DNA from 4 places in the Nocardia sp. NPDC051052 genome. Region 3 is predicted to be linked to each of the others. Evidence: riboswitches for the same ligand, from Rfam matches in the RefSeq annotation. Region 3 holds a riboswitch; each other region holds the start of a gene.

Region 1 (4,205 bases), on a different contig from region 3:
GTCGGCGAGGAGGTCTTCTAGGTCTTCCAGGCCGGTGGAGATGCGCAGGACGCCGTCGGAGAGGCCGATGGTGGCTCGGCCTTCGGGGCCCATGGCGCGGTGGGTTGTGGTGGCGGGGTGGGTGATCAGGGATTTGGCATCGCCGAGGTTGTTGGAGATGTCGATGATGCGTAGGCGGTTGAGGACTTCGAAGGCGCGCTTCTTCGCCTCCTGCGGGGGGGCATTCAGTTCGAAGGTGACCACGGTGCCGCCGGCGCTCATCTGGCTGGTGGCCAGGTCGTGCTGCGGATGTGATTCCAGGAACGGGTATTTCACCCAGCTGACCGACTTGTTGGACTCCAGGAAGCGGGCGATGCGCAACGCGGATTCGGTCGAATGGCGCACGCGCAGCGGCATTGTCTCCAAACCCTTGAGCAGCGTCCACGCGTTGAACGGGCTCAGGGCCGGACCGGTATGGCGCATCAGGGTTTTCACCGGGCCGTCGATGTAGTCCTTCGCGCCGAGGATGGCGCCGCCGAGCACCCGGCCCTGGCCGTCGATGTGTTTGGTGCCGGAATAGACGACCACGTCGGCGCCCAGTTCGAAGCCGCGCTGCAGCAGCGGGGTGGCAAAGACGTTGTCCAGCACCACCTTCGCGCCCGCGGCGTGCGCGAGTTCGGTGACCCGGCGCACGTCGACGAGGGTCTGCATGGGATTGGCCGGGGTCTCGAAGAACACCGCCTGGGTGGGCACGGACAACGCCTGCTCCCACTGCTCCAGATCTTCGCCGTCGACGAAGACGGTCTCGACGCCCCAGCGCGGCAGGATCTCGTTGCACACCACGAAGCAGGACCCGAACAGGCTGCGCGCGGCGACAATTCGGTCGCCGGCACCGAGCAGCGCGCCCAAAGCGGTGAATACCGCGGACATTCCGCTCGCGGTCGCGAAGCATGCCTCGGCGCCGTCGAGCAGCCGCATCCGCTCCTCGAACATGGCCACCGTCGGGTTGCCGTAGCGGGAGTAGACGAAATGCTCCACATCGCCGGTGAACGCGGCCTCGGCGGCCTCCGCGCTCTCGTAGACGAAGCCCGAGGTCAGGTAGAGCGCCTCGGAGGTTTCCTCGAAACCGGAGCGGCGCAACCCCCCGCGCACCCCGAGGGTCGCGGGGCCGACGCCCTCGGGCAGCGGCTTGTCGAACGCACCACCGGTAATCACGACTGCCTCCCTACGCCGCACGACCGCACCTCGGTACCCACCAACGCCGTCGCGGACCTACAGCACGTGCTCATGACTGCCGCCAGGGCAAGCCGAGGGCACGCCAGCCGGTTCCGCCGCGATGTCCGTCGGCGTCGACCGGGCCTTCGAAACCCTCGAGCACGTTGTACGAGGTGCCGAATCCGGCCTGCGTCGAGGCGATCGCCGCGCCGATGGAGCGCTGTCCCGAGCGGCAGAGGAAGATCACCGGGGCTTCGGGATTGTGGCCGTCGAGCGCCGTGACCAGCTGCTCGGTGAACTCGCCGTTGCGCGTGCCGGTCGAGTCGACCCACTCGATCAGCACCGTCGGGCGCTCGATCGAACTGGTGTCCGGCACGCCGACGAACTTCCATTCGGCCTCGGTACGCACGTCGACCAAGACAGCTTCGGGGTTGTCTCGCAACAGATCCCAAGCCTGCTGCGGGGTGATGTCACCGGCATAACTCATCTGGACCCTCCTAGAATCCGCACTTGCCACGCTCGGGTTTGACGCGCGGCCAGGTCGTCACCCGGAGCACCCCACCGCGGAGGAGGGTTGCCGACCAGTATTGCCGGGGCTTGACACTGGTTCTCATGACCTTCTGCTGAGATTGCCTGGACTGGGGTCACCCTGTCAAATGGCTGCTCACGGTATGAGAATGCTCAATTACAGACCAGCCATTTGTCGCCGGATCTGGTCAGATTCCAGGTGGAAGTCTGCTCATCGCCGTCGACCTTGGTGGTGACCGTCGCCTTCGCCCGGTCGCCGTCGACCTTCGGATCATCGAGTTTCGTGATTTCTACAGTCTTTCCGCCGCCGGACCGCCCGGCAAGTGGGGACCGCTTCGGATCGAAGCCCTGGCAGCCCGCGCCTGGTGGGGGCACCAGGTCGGTGTTGTTGGACCCCTCGACGAAGTCGCGCACCGCGGCGGCGATCCGGTCCGATTCTGTGACATTTTTCTCAGCGGGCGACAGCACCCCGCCGAGCACGATCGCGCCGAGCACGAGCACCGCGATGACGGCCGCGGCGACGAACGGTGCCACGGAACGCTTGTCGGTCTGATCGACCTTGATGACTTCGTCCTCGGCAGGTGACTGCTGATCGCTCATACGACGATGATCCCTGGTCGGCGGCGATATCCGGCGCGCGCCCCCGCACTGCCCCGGCGCAGGCGACGAAGGTTGTTGTGCCGCGCGGGGAATCAACGGTGCGCGAGCGGGTAACCCCGTAGCGCACGTCGGCGGCATCCGTTCAGTTCACGCACCGCCGAGGGCGGCCGCACGCACCACCGATAGAATCGCGAGACTGCGGCCTGCTGTCATAGCCGCGGCTGGGGTGGCCACGAGCCGACAACTCCAGCGTCCGCGCCGCCAGGTGCAACCAGCCAGCGCGTAACTTAGCCTAGGCTAAGGAAGACGCCGTTAATTTGTTCTCGACCATAAGGGTGCGCGTAAAAGATGACCGAACAGAGTGCAGAGTCGATCAGCGGTGTTCGCGAGCCCTCCGTGGTTACGCAGGCTGCCTCCTCCGGGCTTGACGCGGACACCGCCGGTAACCGCCCGCTGCGCATCGCCATCGTCGGCGCCGGACCGGCCGGGATCTATGCCGCCGACGCGCTGATGAAGTCCGATGCCGAGGTCAGCATCGACCTGTTCGAGCGCATGCCCGCGCCGTTCGGGCTGATCCGCTACGGCGTCGCGCCGGACCATCCGCGCATCAAGGGCATCATCACCGCCCTGCACAAGGTCCTCGACAAGCCGCAGGTGCGCCTGCTCGGCAACATCGACTACGGCACCGACATCACCCTCGATGACCTGCGCACCTTCTACGACGCGGTGATCTTCTCGACCGGCGCCAACGCCGACCGCGCGCTGGGCATCCCCGGCATCGGCCTGGACGGCTCCTACGGCGCGGCCGACTTCGTGTCCTGGTACGACGGTCACCCGGACGTGCCGCGCACCTGGCCGCTGGACGCGGAGAAGGTCGCCGTGCTCGGCGTCGGCAATGTCGCCCTCGACGTGGCCCGCGTGCTGGCCAAGACCGGCGACGAGCTGCTGCCGACCGAGATCCCGCCGAACGTCTACGCGGGCCTCAAGGCCAACAAGGCGCTCGAGGTGCACGTGTTCGGCCGCCGCGGCCCGGCGCAGGCCAAGTTCACCCCGCTGGAGCTGCGCGAGCTGGATCATTCGCCGACCATCGAGGTCATCGTCGATCCCGAGGACATCGACTACGACGAGGGCTCCGAGGCCGCGCGCCGCCACTCCAAGCAGGTCGACATGATCGCGAACACGCTCGAGCAGTGGGCGATTCGCGACGTCGGCAACCGCCCGCACAAGCTGTTCCTGCACTTCTTCGAGTCGCCCTCGGAGATCCTCGGCGAGGACGGCAAGGTCGTCGGCCTGCGCACCGAGCGCACCCAGCTCGACGGCACCGGCAACGTCAAGGGCACCGGCACCTTCAAGGAATGGGACGTGCAGGCGGTCTACCGCGCCGTCGGTTACCTGTCGCAGAACCTGACCAGCCTGCCGTTCGACGACCAGGCGGGCACCGTGCCCAACGAGGCGGGCCGCGTGATCGGCGACGAGAACGCCGACGGCGCCGACCGCTACGTGCCTGCCACCTACGTCACCGGTTGGATCAAGCGCGGCCCGGTCGGCCTGATCGGCCACACCAAGGGCGACGCGAACGAGACGGTGGCCTGCCTGCTCGACGACAGCGCGAACTTCACCCCGGCCGCGCAGCCGGAGCTGGACGCCGTCACCGCCTTCCTGGAGGGCAAGGGCATCCCGTTCACCACCTGGCAGGGCTGGTACCGCCTGGACGCGCACGAGCGCTCGCTCGGCGAGCCGGAGGGCCGCGAGCGCGTCAAGGTCGTCGAGCGCGAGGACATGCTGCGGGCCAGCGAGCCGCACAAGGTCTAGACCGACTCGCTGTTACCGCCACGACAGCGGAAAAACTCGTACTGAGGCATTCTGTACAGGTGTTCGATGCC
Region 2 (4,205 bases), on a different contig from region 3:
ACTCCGCTTCGGGATCGGTGCAGCCGGTGGCCAGCAGTACGATCGCGGTGGCGGCGGCGGTGGCCAGGGCGGAGAGCTTCATCGGATACCTGTTCATCAGCGGACTCTGGAAAGGAACGCGCGGGTGCGCGGGTGGCGCGGATTATCGAAAACCGCCTGGGGCGTGCCCTGCTCTACGATCGCGCCCGCGTCGAGAAACACCACGGTGTCCGCGATCTCGCGGGCGAAGCCGATCTCGTGGGTGACGATCACCAGCGCGGTGCCGCCGTGCGCGAGGTCACGGATCACGTCGAGCACCTCGCCGACCAGCTCGGGATCCAGTGCGGAGGTCGGCTCGTCGAACAGGATCACCCTGGGACGCAAGGCAAGTGCCCGCGCGATCGCCACCCGCTGCTGCTGCCCGCCGGACAGCCTGCGCGGGTACGCGTCGGCCAGTGCGCCGATGCCGACCCGGTCCAGCAGCACCCGCGCCTCGGCCTCGACCTCCTTGCGGTCCCGGCGCTGCGCGGAAAGCGGTGCGAGCGTGACATTGTCGAGCACGGTGAGATGCGGGAACAGGTTGAACTGCTGGAAGACGAACCCGATGCGGGAGCGCTGCTTGCGCACCTCGCGGTCGGGCAGCGCGTGCAAAGTATTGCGGCGCAGGCGATAGCCGATCAGCTCCCCGTCGATGTGCACGGTGCCCGCGTCCAGCGACTCCAGGTGGTTGACCACCCGCAGCAGCGTGGACTTGCCGGAACCGGACGGGCCGATCACCGTGACCACCTCGCCGGAGCGCACGGTCAGGTCGACGCCGCGCAGCACCTCGTGCGCGCCATAGGCTTTGCGGACGCCGCGGACCTCGACGGCGAGTGCGGCGGTCATCGGGTCGCTCCTCGTGGTGCGGTGGAACCGGATTCGGCGATCTCGCGCAGCTTCTGCCAGACCCGCTGTGTCGGTGACGGCGGCGGTGTGCGCTGAGTGCCCTTGGCGTAGTGGCGCTCGATGTAGTACTGCGCCACCGAGAGAACGGTGGTGAGCACGATGTACCAGGCGGTGGCGACCAGCAGCAGCGGTACCACCCGCCCGTTACGGCCGTAGATCACCTGGACCTGGTAGAACAGCTCCGCGATCGCCATCACGGACACGATCGAAGTGCCCTTGAACAGGCTGATCACCTCGTTGGTCGCGTTGGGCAGGATCGAGCGCATGGCCTGCGGGACCACGATGGAGCGAAACTGCCGCACCTTCGGAATGCCCAGCGCGGCAGCGGCTTCGAGTTGCCCGGCGTCCACGGAGATGATGCCCGCACGAATGATTTCGGCCGAATACGCCGCTTGGTGCAGCGCGAGCCCGATCACCGCCGCGGTGAATCCGCTGATCACGCCGTTCACCTCGAAGGTGAAAAACGAAGGGCCGAACGGGATTCCGACCGACAGTGTGTGGTACAGGTAGGCGATGTTGAACCAGAACAACAGCTGCACGATGAGCGGAATCGACCGGAACGCCCAGATGTAGCACCACGAGATCACCCGCAGCACCGGATTGCTGGACAACCGCGCGATAGCCAGCGCGGTGCCGAGCAGGAAGCCGAGGGCGGTGCCCCACGCGGTGAGTTCCAGTGTCACCTTCAGCGAGGCCAGCACCGACTTGGCGGTGATGTACTTCGCGAAAGTCGGCCAATCCCAACCCGGGTTGGTGACCAGACCGTGCATGAACTGCGCGAGCAGGACGAGCGCGACGGCACTGATCACCCAACGCCACGGGTGCCACGTCTTGGCGACGGTCGGCGCGGAATCGCCCGGTGCGGTGGGGGATTCGTCCGGCGCGAGCGCGGATTCGGTACGGACAGCAGTCCCGGCGCCGGGTGCGGGCGTGGCGGTGGCGATCGAATCGCCGTGCTCCGTCATGACTGCGGTGGCAGCTATGCCTATTGCTCGCTCGCTGCGCTCACTCATTGTCGAGGTCCTTCGGAAGAACGAACGAGACCGCGCCCCCATCGGGCGGCGATCACATCACCCGGCCAGCGACGGGTGCAACAGCCTGGCTGCGGGTCAGCCCCGACAGCTCGCGGACGTCACTGTGCACTGATCGATATGGCGACGGCGCCAACGGGTGCCTCGGACAGCGGCGATGATCACTTCGGTTCCTCCATCGGTCCCGGCGGAAGCACCCGCACCCGGTGAACCGGGGGGTTGCTGCGACGTCGACGAGCCAGGTCTCTCGGTCGCTCTGGATGGTTGTCGTCCGATCCGGACACCGGATGATGTCAGGGTCGAGCCGAATTATCATGCCCAGCGGGGGGACCCTTGGGCAAGGGAAGTAATCATCGTGAGTGTAAGGGGCCGCCGTCGCGGCCGGGAGACACGCCGAGAGCTTGCCGCAAGCAATACCGCCTGTTCACAGCGTTTGCCGGAGTACCGTCAGCCTTCGATTCGCGTCGACGAGGAGAAGAGGTCTCCGTGGCCGTACCGCGCCGTCTGACCATGCTGTCCGCTGTCGTGACCTGCTCGGTCGCGCTGGCGCTCGCGGCCCCCACCGCGGGCGCGGCCCCGGCGCCGCCCACGACGGCCCCCGTGCCGCCCGGCACCAACCAGACCGGCACCGTCGCTCCCGGCGACCTGTTCGGCGTCTACAACACCGCGATCGACGGCCTGCGCGCCTTCGGCATGCAGCCGTTCCTCTATCCGACCGCGGCCGCGTACTGCCTCAACGGCAACTCCCTCGGTCTCGCCCCGGCCGTCGCCGGTGCGGTGCCGGGCCCATGGCCCAAGACCTCGGTCACCATCCCCGGACTCGACCTGTCCGCCGTCAAGGCCGGACAGACCATGTTCACCTTCGTCCCCTACGGCCTGAACCAGGACGGGCCGGACACCACCGGCATGCAGGTGGCTTGGCTGAACGTGACCAGCGGCCGCGGCGGCCTCGCCTCGATGGGTCCGCTGTCCACCATCCTGCGCGCGATGATCCCGCCCGAGGTCCCGGTCGCCCTGCGCCCGATCGCCGAACGCGCCATCCAGGACTTCTTCTTCGCCGCCCTCCCGATGGGTGGCGTCCGCGCCGTGCCTGTCGACACCGGCCAGGGCACGGTGCTCGCCGCGGTCTTCGGCACCGTCGAGAACGGCGGCAAGTCCTGCTTCTTCCTGCCGACGGTGGGGATCACCGAGGTTCCGTAAGTGGTGCCGCTTACGTTGCGAGCGGGTCATTTTCAGGTCCGCAGTCGTGGTGCCGCGAATGATCGGGCTACCCGCCGTCAGACCTGAGCGCGCGACCCTTCCAGCGCAGCGCGCCCCGTCCTCGGGCGCGGTGGGAGCGCGCCCAGAGCCGCAAGTAGGCCGCCACGGAGAACGGGTGGGCCAGGGCCGCAAGGACATCAGCGGGGGAGAGCGGGCCGCAGGTTTCGGTGGAGCGGGCCAGCAGCCTGCCGGTGACGGCCGCCGCGTAGCCGAGGACACCGGCGCGGCGGATCACCCCACGACCACTGATAGCCGCCAATGGCGGGACCCAATAAGCCAGGGCGGCAATCGTTCCCACGACCGCTCCGCCCGCGATGGTGCCGCCGTACGCGGACCACAGCCAGCGGGTGTAACCGGCCTCGAGTTCGGCAGTGCCCGCATACATCCGGGTGCTTGCCATGCGGCCCCCGGCAACGAGGGTGGTGGATTGTCCTGCGCGACGCAGTGTTCGGGCGATGTCGAGGTCTTCCGTGGCGCTGGCGGCCACCGCCGCGTGTCCGCCGATGGCACGGTAGGCGGCGGTGTCGAACACCAGAAATTGGCCGCAGGCAACGGAAGTCGACGGTCGCAGGCTCCGGTTGGCCGGTGCGATCGGCAGCGTGGCCGCCCACGACCAGCACAGCAACGGCTGCACCAAGCCCTCGACCACCGATTCGGCCCGCTGTATCGGCCATGGCGACACCAACGCAACGACGCGCTGCCTGCGTAATTCGGTGACGGCCGCGGCGATCGCTCCCGGCGCCAGCCGCACATCCGCGTCCACGAACACCAGCACGGGCGTGACCACCGATTCGGCCAGTCGCGCACACGCGGCGGCTTTGCCGGTCCATCCGGTGGGCGGCTCGGCGTCGTTGCGCAACACCGTGATTCGCGGATCCCCACCGACCGCGTCGACGGCCATCGCATAGGTCTCATCATCGGACGCGTCATCGATGATCACGACACGCATCCGCGCGACGCCACGCTGTGCCCGCAGATCCGCGATCAACC
Region 3 (4,205 bases):
GACGTAGGTGTCGAACACGGCCCGCGTCGACTCGCGCGCGGCGCGGATCGCGGCCTGTGCGCGTCCGACCGTTCGCTGGATGACCGGGTCTTCGGACGCGGGCTGGAACGTGGGCGGTCCGACGCGAGTCGGCAGCACGGCAAGGACCTCGTCGAGGGCGTGCTCGGCCGCGCCGACCGCGACAGCGGCGAACCCGGGCGCGAGCAGACTGAACAACGGGAGCCGATACTTCGGCTCCACGAGATGACTCGGCGCGAAGAACGGAAAGGTACGGCGCGCGGGCACATAGACGTCGTCGAGCGCGAAACTCATTGAGCCCGTGCCGCGTAGGCCCGCCACATGCCAGTCGTCGATGATGCTCACCTGCTCGGCGGGCACCACGACCGAGACGAGTTCGGGCGGCCCACCGGGGCCCGGTTTCGGCGCGCCGTCTTCGTCGAGCAGCACCGTGTTCGCCATAACCCAACCGGCGTAACCGATTCCGCTGGCGAAGGCCCACCGTCCGGTCACCCGCACCCCGCCCTCGGCGGGACTGCTGCGACCGTTCGGGCCGAAAACGAGCGACATCGGACCGATCCCGTCGGCCAGCACCTCGGCAATGCCGTCCGCGGGCAACTTCGATGCCAGGATGGCCGGTGTCGTCGCGCAGATGAACAGGCTCCACGCCGTGCTGGTGTCCGCGTACGCGACCGCTCGGATGATCTCGAACGCCTCGTCGACCCCGATCAGACCGCTGCCGCCGACGCCGGTCGGGGTGAACACGCCCCACAGGCCCGCGGCCGTGATGGCGTCGACCACCTCGGCCGGAAGATCGCGGGCGTCCTCGGCTTTCTGGCTGTACTGCCGCGCAATGGGCGCGAGTTCGGTGACCGCACCGAGCGCGTCGTCCAGCGACCGAATGGTCATCAGCGAACTCCTCGTCGTCTGACGCACAGCGCCTGGCAGATTTCGATACAGCCTCGCCCGCCCCGGCCCAACTCGAAAGCCCTGTTTTCACTCAACGGACCGAGGATTCTGAATCCGTGAAGATTTACGCCGATCGGGCTCCCGTCGCCGCCCGGCAAGTGGTCACGGATCTGCTGGTGGCGGCATGGGTTTACGGCTCGATCACGGCCGCGCTCTGGTTACACGACCTCGTGCAGAAACTCGCCGTTCCCGGCCAGAAGCTGGAGGGAGCTGGTAGCGGTATGGCCGACAGCCTCGGCGATGTCGGCCGCAAGGTCGGCCGGGTCCCGATGGTCGGCGACGATCTGGCCTCCCCGTTCGAGCGCGCCGCCGGAGCGGCCCGATCGATGGCCGAGGCCGGACACGATCAGCAGGCCCTCACCAACGAGCTGGCGACGGCCCTGGCCATCGGGATGCTGATCGTCCCGCTGGGACTGGTGCTGTTCGTCTGGTTGCCGCTGCGGGTGCGGTGGATGCGCCGAGCCGCCGCCGCGGTGCGTTTGCGTGCCGCCTCGGGCGGCCGGGAACTGCTCGCTCTGCGCGCGCTCGCCAACCAACCGCTGCGCAGATTGGACCGAATAGGCGGCGACGTGGTCGACGCCTGGCGGCGCGGTGACGCCGAAACGGTGCGCGCGTTGGCCGCTCTGGAATTGCGTGGTCTCGGCCTGCGCGGAAGCTGAAACCAGGGCGCCCTGGCGCTGATCCGGTTTCATAACTCAATGCGATTCTAAAGCGTGACAACGCATCTGACGTGCGCGACTCTTATCTCAGGTCAAGAGTGCCAGCGTCAAGTCCCCGGCTAGCTGGCCGGCAACCCTCCAACCGCGGCGGGGTGCCCCGGGTCAAGACCAGGCCGAGCCGCGTCATCGCGGCCCGGGCAAGCGCGGGCTCCATCGACATTCCGGAGCCCTCTCGAGAGACGGGGGTCTCTCGTGCCTGGGCCTGTGCCCGGTCCATCGAGCGACAACCAGAGGGGAACGACATGACCACGGCCACGCCAGCTCTCGGAGACCGCGTGTTGGACACCACCAGGCAGGGATTCGATCATGAGGCGTTGACCGCGTTGCTGAACGGCGACGTGCACGCGGTTCGACTGGCCGGATTCGTCCGGCCCGACGCGCTCGACCATTTACGCAAGGCGTTCGTCGGCAGGCAGGACCATGGCCCGTTGGCCACCGACCCGCAGTTCCGGCGCATCGGTCACGCGTTCTCGGAGACCAGCACCGAGGACGGGCGCGGACAGTACTTCGACGAGGCGCGGCGCAATATCGACCGGCTACGCGCCATCGCCTCGCCGTATTCCTATCCCGCGGATGACATTCGGCTGCTGCTCGACGAGATCTGGCCGTCCGGCGCGAGTTTGCTCCGGCGCGACGGGCAGGCCTTCTTCGCCGGGGTGGCGCGCTACCAGCTGGCGGGGGTGGATCTCGAGCCGCACACCGACAACGTGGGCCGAAATCTGCCGGAGGACTTTGCGATTCGGATTGTTCGCCAACTGTCGGTCAACGTTTATCTCGACGTGCCGGACGAAGGCGGCCAATTGGAGATCTGGGACGACTATCCCGAGGAAAGCGAGTATCGGGACAGGTCAGGAGACCGGGTGTACGGCATCGACCGGGCGGCCGTCGGCGATCCAGCGCTGGTCATCACGCCGCAGGTGGGCGACGCGATCTTCATCGATCCACGCCGGGTGCACGCGGTCGCCCCGTCCAAGGACCGCCCCCGCATCACCATTGGGCTGTTCATCGGGATCAGCGATCCGGCCGAGTCGTTGAAGGTGTGGAGCTGATGACGACGACCACGCTGCTCTCCGCCTCGCACAAGGCCGCCTACGACCTACGCTCGGACGGCATCACGACCGACGGGCGCTCCACCGTTCTCCTGGTCAGTGTCGGCGCGGACTATCACGAAGGCGAGAAGCTCGCGGCGACCATCGATCTGATCAATCGGTCGAATTTCGGTCGGTGCGCGATCGCCGTCGCGGACACCTTGCAACGCCACAACCTCAGTGGCGGAACGGATGTCGATCGGCATGCGCGTGCGCGCATCGCCGGCGACCAGTGGATCGCCCGCAATATCGGCTACCTGGACCAGATCGACTGCCCGACAAACATATTGCGGTGGGACTTCGCCCTGTCTCACCCGCGCTACGGTGACCTGTACGACGCCATCGAGCACGCCTACGACACCGACGAGCCGTATCGGCACGCGATCGACAGCACCATCGACCGATTCATCGAGCGACGACTCACCCGGGAACCGGACGTCGATCAGGAGTCGGTCCGGACGTCTTGCCGGGCATATCTTTTGGAAGAATGCCCGATCATCATGCCGCTGTGGGCGCACGAGGGTTTCGACTACGTGATCTACCCGCAGCGGATCTCCGCCGCGATGGGACGCACCAGGGAACTCTTCGTCGAGCCGGAGCATCCGGACCGAGTCGCGTGGCTGCCCTTGCGATTCAAGAAGCGCAAGTCGGCACTGAACACACCGGGAGGCGATCAGTGACCGTCCAGATCCCCGCGCGGCGACGCGTCATCGGGTTCACCGGGCTTGCGGTGGCGTCGTTCCTCGGCTGCATCGACTTGACGATCGTCACCACCGCGTTGCCAGCCATCGGCGCGGATCTGCGGGCCGGTCCGTCGAACGCGGAGCTGACGCTGGGCGTGTTCCTGATGGCGCTGTCGATGCTCATGGTCACGGCGGGACGCGTCGCCGATCGCCTCGGTCGGCGAAAGGTGTTGCTGTTCGGGCTCGCGCTGTTCGTGATCGCCTCCGCGGGTGCCGCCCTGTCGGAGTCGATCGGCGTGCTGCTCGTCGCCCGCTTCGTGCAGGGCGCGGCCTGCGCCGTGCTGTACACGAGCACGTCGACCCTGGTGGAATCTCTTTTCCCGCAGGGTGATCGAGGAAAGGCGATCGGCTGGCTGTACTCCGTGAACGGACTCGGGCTTGCCATCGGTCCGGTGCTCGGTGGCCTGCTCGTTCCCGCCCTTGGCTGGCAGTCGATCTTCTGGATCAACATTCCGCTCGGCCTCGCGGCCTTGATCGCGATCGCCGTCGCGGTCCCCCAGGTGCCGCCGGAGACCGGCGGCGGGACCGATTGGGCCGGACAGGTCGTTGTCGCGTTCGCCGTGGTTTCGGCCGTTGGCATCTTTGTTCTGGGTGACCTGCGCGGATGGCTGTCGCCGTCGGTTCTCGTCGCGGCGGTCGTGCTCGTCGCCGCCGTCGCGGCCGGGATCGTCGCGGAACGTCGCGCGGCG
Region 4 (4,205 bases), on a different contig from region 3:
TACCCGCGCGAACGCCTCCAGGGATTCGTCCACGCCATCGTCGGCCTGCTGGTCGGCGCCCCCGCCGCCGATTGATCGCGCGCGCGGCGGAAACCGCTGCGCTCGAAGTGGATTCAGTTGGCAGGCTGACGGCTCTGCTGCGCCAACCGCATCGTCTCGGTCAGCAACTTGGACACCGCCGCGGCCTCGGTGAGGAACCCGTCGTGTCCGTCGCGCGAGTGCACGACCTCGAGTCCGTCGCAGCCCGGCAATCCCTCGGCGAGTTCCTGCTGCGTGCGCAGCGGATACAGCCGATCGGAGTCGACGCCACCGACCACGCACGGCACCGGCGTCGCGGCCAGCGCCGCTCGGACGCCGCCGCGTCCGCGCCCGACGTCGTGCCGGTTCATCGCCTCGGTCAGCAGCACGTAGGTGCCGGGATCGAAACGCCCGCAGAGTTTGTCGGCCTGGTGGTCGAGGTAGCTCTGCACCGCGTACCGGCCGCCGCGCCACGGATCCTCGGCGCCCTGCGCGCTGTTCTCGAACCGGTGATCCAGCTCGTCCTCGGTGCGATAGGTCAGGTGCGCGATCCGCCGGGCGATGCCCATGCCGGCCATCGGGGCGCGATCGGTGTCGTGATAATCGCCGCCCTGCCAGTCCGGATCGGCCTTGATCGCCGCGATCTGGGTGGTCTGCGTGCCGATCTGGTCGGCGGTGGCGCGGGCGCCGACGGCCAGCACCAGCGCGGAGCCGACCCGGTCCGGCGCGCCGACCATCCACTCCAGCACCCGCATGCCGCCCATCGACCCGCCGACCACCGCGGCAAGCCGCTCGATGCCGAGCCGGTCCATCAGCGCCGCCTCGGCGGACACCTGGTCGCGGATGGAGATATCCGGAAACCGTGCGCCCCAAGGCTTTCCGTCGGGCGCCAGCGTCGAAGGGCCGGTGCTGCCCTGGCAGCCGCCGAGCACGTTCGTCGCGATCACACACCACTTGTCGGTGTCGAGCGGACAGCCCGGCCCGACCATCCCGTCCCACCAGCCGGGCAGCTGATGAATGTCGTCCGGGTGGCCGACCACGTGCGAGTCGCCGGTCAGCGCGTGCTCGACCAGCACCACGTTGTCCAGCGCGGGGGAGAGCTCGCCCCACCGCTGCACCGCGAGGTGCACCTGCGGGATGACCGCGCCGCTTTCCAGCTTCACGTCTCCGATGGCGATGATGCCGAGCCGCCCGTCCGGGGGTGGCAGGGCCACCCCGGACGAACGGGCGAAACTCGGTTCGGTACTCACCGTCACGTCGCCGCCGCCGCGAAACCGGCACGCAGGTCGCTCAGAATGTCCTCGATGCCCTCGATCCCCACCGCCAAACGGACCAGACCCGGCGTGACACCGGCGAGCAGTTGCTCGTCGGGCGTCAGCTGCGAATGTGTGGTCGACGCGGGATGAATCACGAGGGAGCGCACATCTCCGATGTTAGCCACATGGCTGTGCAGGACTAATCCGTCGACGAACTTCTTGCCCGCATCGACACCGCCGCGCAGTTCGAAGGCGACGATCGCGCCGGGACCCTTCGGTGCCAGCTGCTTGGCCCGCTCGTACCAGGGCGAAGTCGGCAGACCCGCGTAGATCACCTTCGTGACGTCGGGCTGGTTGGTCAGGAATTCGGCGACCGCCTTGGCGTTGGCGACATGCCGCTCGACCCGCAGGCTCAGCGTCTCGATGCCCTGGCTGATCAGGAACGCGTTGAACGGCGAGATCGCCGAGCCGAGGTCGCGCAGCAACTGCACGCGCGCCTTGAGCGCGAAGGCGGGCGCGCCGAGGTCGGCGAACACCGCGCCGTGATAGCTCGGGTCCGGGGTGGTGAAGCCGGGGAAGCGCGGCTGTCCCTGCGCGTCGGTCACCGTCCAGTCGAAGGTGCCGCCGTCGACGAGCACACCCGCCACCGCCGAACCGTGCCCGCCGAGGTACTTGGTCGCCGAGTGCACGACGATGTCGGCGCCGTGCGCCAGCGGCTGGATCAGGTACGGCGTGGCAACGGTGTTGTCCACGATCAGCGGCAGCCCGGCCTCGTGCGCGACGGCGGAGATACCGGGGATGTCGAAGACAGCGCTGCTGGGGTTGGCGATGGTCTCGCCGTAGAACGCCTTGGTGTTCGGCCGGATCGCGGCCCGCCACTGGTCCAGGTCGTCGGGGTCGTCGACGAAGGACACCTCGATGCCGAGCTTGGGCAGCGAGTAGTGGAAGAGGTTGTAGGTGCCGCCGTAGAGGTGCGGGCTGGACACGATGTGATCGCCCGAGGCCGCCAGGTTCAAGATCGCGAACGTCTCCGCGGCCTGTCCGGAGGCCAGCAGCAGTGCGGCGACACCACCTTCGAGCGCGGCGACGCGCTGCTCGACCACGTCCTGGGTGGGGTTCATGATCCGGGTGTAGATGTTGCCCGGCTCGGCGAGGCCGAACAGCGCCGCGGCGTGATCGGTATCGCGGAAGGCGTACGAGGTGGTCTGGTAGATGGGCAGGGCCCGGGCGCCGGTGGTGGCTTCCGGTGCCTGGCCCGCGTGCACCTGCTTGGTCTCGAAGGACCACTGCGCGGTGGGATCGATATCGGCCGCGGGCAGGGTGGAATTACTCATGAGCGTTGCTCCAAGGAAAAGGTTGTTCGCCAGAACTACAGGGGGTTATCGGGATTTAGGCGAAGGACAACAACACATTTCGGGAACCTCCTGAAAGCGCGCTTGCTCTCGACCTTCGAGAGCCCGGTCATCACCCGGAGCACCCCACCGCTGCTGGAGGGTTGCCGTCCAGCAAGCCGGGGCTTCGCGCTGGCACTCATGACCTGAGGGCATCATAACCGGCCGTCGAGCGGCGGCCGAATTCTGTCGTCGAACTCAGCCGGACGCGCTGGTCCGCGCGCCGCCGCAGACGCGGAAGAACTCTTTGAACGCCGCGGTGAAGGAGTTCCGGCCTGCCGCGGCGGCCTCGTGCAGATCGTCGTAGTCGAACATGCTCTCGCCGCATTCCATGGCCAGGTGACCGATGAGCTGCCAGGTGCCGAGAATCAGCCGCACCGGGAGCGCGCAGGGCGTGCTGTCGAGCCGCTCGGCGACCACCTCGGCGATGGCGATGTTCTTGTTATCGGCGTGTTCGATGCTGCGCGCGCTGACCGAGGGACTGCTGCGCACGATCCGCTGCATCTGCTGGAATTGCCGGAAGGAGACCGGCCCGCCGCCGGGTTCGCTGACGGCTCGGTCGACCACCTGCAGAAACGCCGTGCGCAGCGATTCCAGTTCGTTGTCGGTGACCGGGAGCTGGCGCAGCGCCGCCGCCACGGCCTGGCCGAAGTCCTGGATCGGACCGAGGACGATGTCCTCTTTGCTGTCGAAGTACCGGTTGATCGTGCGCGGCGATACGTCGGCCGCATTGGCGATCTGCTCGACCGTGGTCGCGTCGAAACCCTGTGCTTCGCACAAGTTCAGGCCGATCTCGATGATCCGCAACCTGGTCTGCTGCTTCTTGCGTTCGCGCAGGCCGGGGTTGGCGTTCGTCGCGGCGCTCGCAGTGGTCTGCGCTGCGGCACTCGCGCCCGTCGGCGTCGGTGACTCGAGCATGCTCCCACCTTATCGAAACCCAGTGTTTTCGTGTCATTAACCGCCAAATGTCGCATCACGACATTTTTCGCTTGACGCCAATTGGCGCCTGCTGACAGGATAGCCACCGAGTTCGAACGATGAGGAGATGACCGTGACCGACACTGCGCAAGCGGTAGAAATATCTGAAAAACGAGGCGGTTCGGCGCGCTGGTTCGCCCTCGGCGTTATCGCATTGGCCCAGCTCATGGTGGTGCTGGACGCCACCATCGTGACCATCTCGCTGCCGTTCGCCCAGCAGGATCTCGGCATCAGCGACGGCAACAAGCAGTGGATGCTGACCGCTTACACGCTGATCTTCGGCGGCCTGCTGCTGCTCGGCGGTCGGCTGGCCGACTACCTGGGCCGACGCCGGATGTTCATCATCGGCCTGGTCGGTTTCGCCGCCGCGTCGGCACTTGCCGGTCTCGCGCAGAACGGCGCGGAGATGTTCGCCGGGCGCGCACTGCAGGGCGCGTTCGCGGCGTTGCTCGCACCGGCGGCGTTGTCGCTGTTGTCGGTGACCTTCACCGAGGCGCGCGAGCGGGCCACCGCATTCGGCGTGTTCGCGGGTATCTCGGCCGGTGGTGCCGCGCTCGGACTG

Evidence for each region. A riboswitch is a leader RNA that binds a small molecule or an ion and turns the genes downstream of it on or off. The one in region 3 is predicted to bind S-adenosylmethionine.
Region 1: linked by a shared signal. The riboswitch ahead of ACIBCN_RS32205 (rhodanese-like domain-containing protein) and the one ahead of ACIBCN_RS24080 (2OG-Fe(II) oxygenase) in region 3 are both predicted to bind S-adenosylmethionine.
Region 2: linked by a shared signal. The riboswitch ahead of ACIBCN_RS03165 (amino acid ABC transporter permease) and the one ahead of ACIBCN_RS24080 (2OG-Fe(II) oxygenase) in region 3 are both predicted to bind S-adenosylmethionine.
Region 4: linked by a shared signal. The riboswitch ahead of ACIBCN_RS33820 (bifunctional o-acetylhomoserine/o-acetylserine sulfhydrylase) and the one ahead of ACIBCN_RS24080 (2OG-Fe(II) oxygenase) in region 3 are both predicted to bind S-adenosylmethionine.

Annotation. Positions count from the first base shown of each region.
Region 1 is NZ_JBITFL010000010.1:330,634-334,838, forward strand. It holds gene ACIBCN_RS32200 (O-succinylhomoserine sulfhydrylase) at 1-1,194, opposite strand, end outside; gene ACIBCN_RS32205 (rhodanese-like domain-containing protein) at 1,265-1,681, opposite strand; SAM riboswitch class IV at 1,696-1,812, opposite strand; gene ACIBCN_RS32210 (hypothetical protein) at 1,876-2,322, opposite strand; gene ACIBCN_RS32215 (FAD-dependent oxidoreductase) at 2,782-4,134, shown strand; gene ACIBCN_RS32220 (amidohydrolase family protein) at 4,194-4,205, shown strand, end outside.
Region 2 is NZ_JBITFL010000001.1:713,154-717,358, forward strand. It holds gene ACIBCN_RS03155 (ABC transporter substrate-binding protein) at 1-97, opposite strand, end outside; gene ACIBCN_RS03160 (amino acid ABC transporter ATP-binding protein) at 97-864, opposite strand; gene ACIBCN_RS03165 (amino acid ABC transporter permease) at 861-1,889, opposite strand; SAM riboswitch class I at 2,128-2,222, opposite strand; gene ACIBCN_RS03170 (hypothetical protein) at 2,442-3,155, shown strand; gene ACIBCN_RS03175 (glycosyltransferase) at 3,223-4,205, opposite strand, start outside.
Region 3 is NZ_JBITFL010000006.1:606,040-610,244, forward strand. It holds gene ACIBCN_RS24070 (acyl-CoA dehydrogenase family protein) at 1-906, opposite strand, end outside; gene ACIBCN_RS24075 (hypothetical protein) at 1,023-1,625, shown strand; SAM riboswitch class IV at 1,716-1,835, shown strand; gene ACIBCN_RS24080 (2OG-Fe(II) oxygenase) at 1,928-2,734, shown strand; gene ACIBCN_RS24085 (tRNA-dependent cyclodipeptide synthase) at 2,734-3,453, shown strand; gene ACIBCN_RS24090 (MFS transporter) at 3,450-4,205, shown strand, end outside.
Region 4 is NZ_JBITFL010000012.1:26,064-30,268, forward strand. It holds gene ACIBCN_RS33810 (TetR/AcrR family transcriptional regulator) at 1-75, shown strand, start outside; gene ACIBCN_RS33815 (homoserine O-acetyltransferase) at 114-1,274, opposite strand; gene ACIBCN_RS33820 (bifunctional o-acetylhomoserine/o-acetylserine sulfhydrylase) at 1,271-2,608, opposite strand; SAM riboswitch class IV at 2,702-2,812, opposite strand; gene ACIBCN_RS33825 (TetR/AcrR family transcriptional regulator) at 2,864-3,583, opposite strand; gene ACIBCN_RS33830 (MFS transporter) at 3,711-4,205, shown strand, end outside.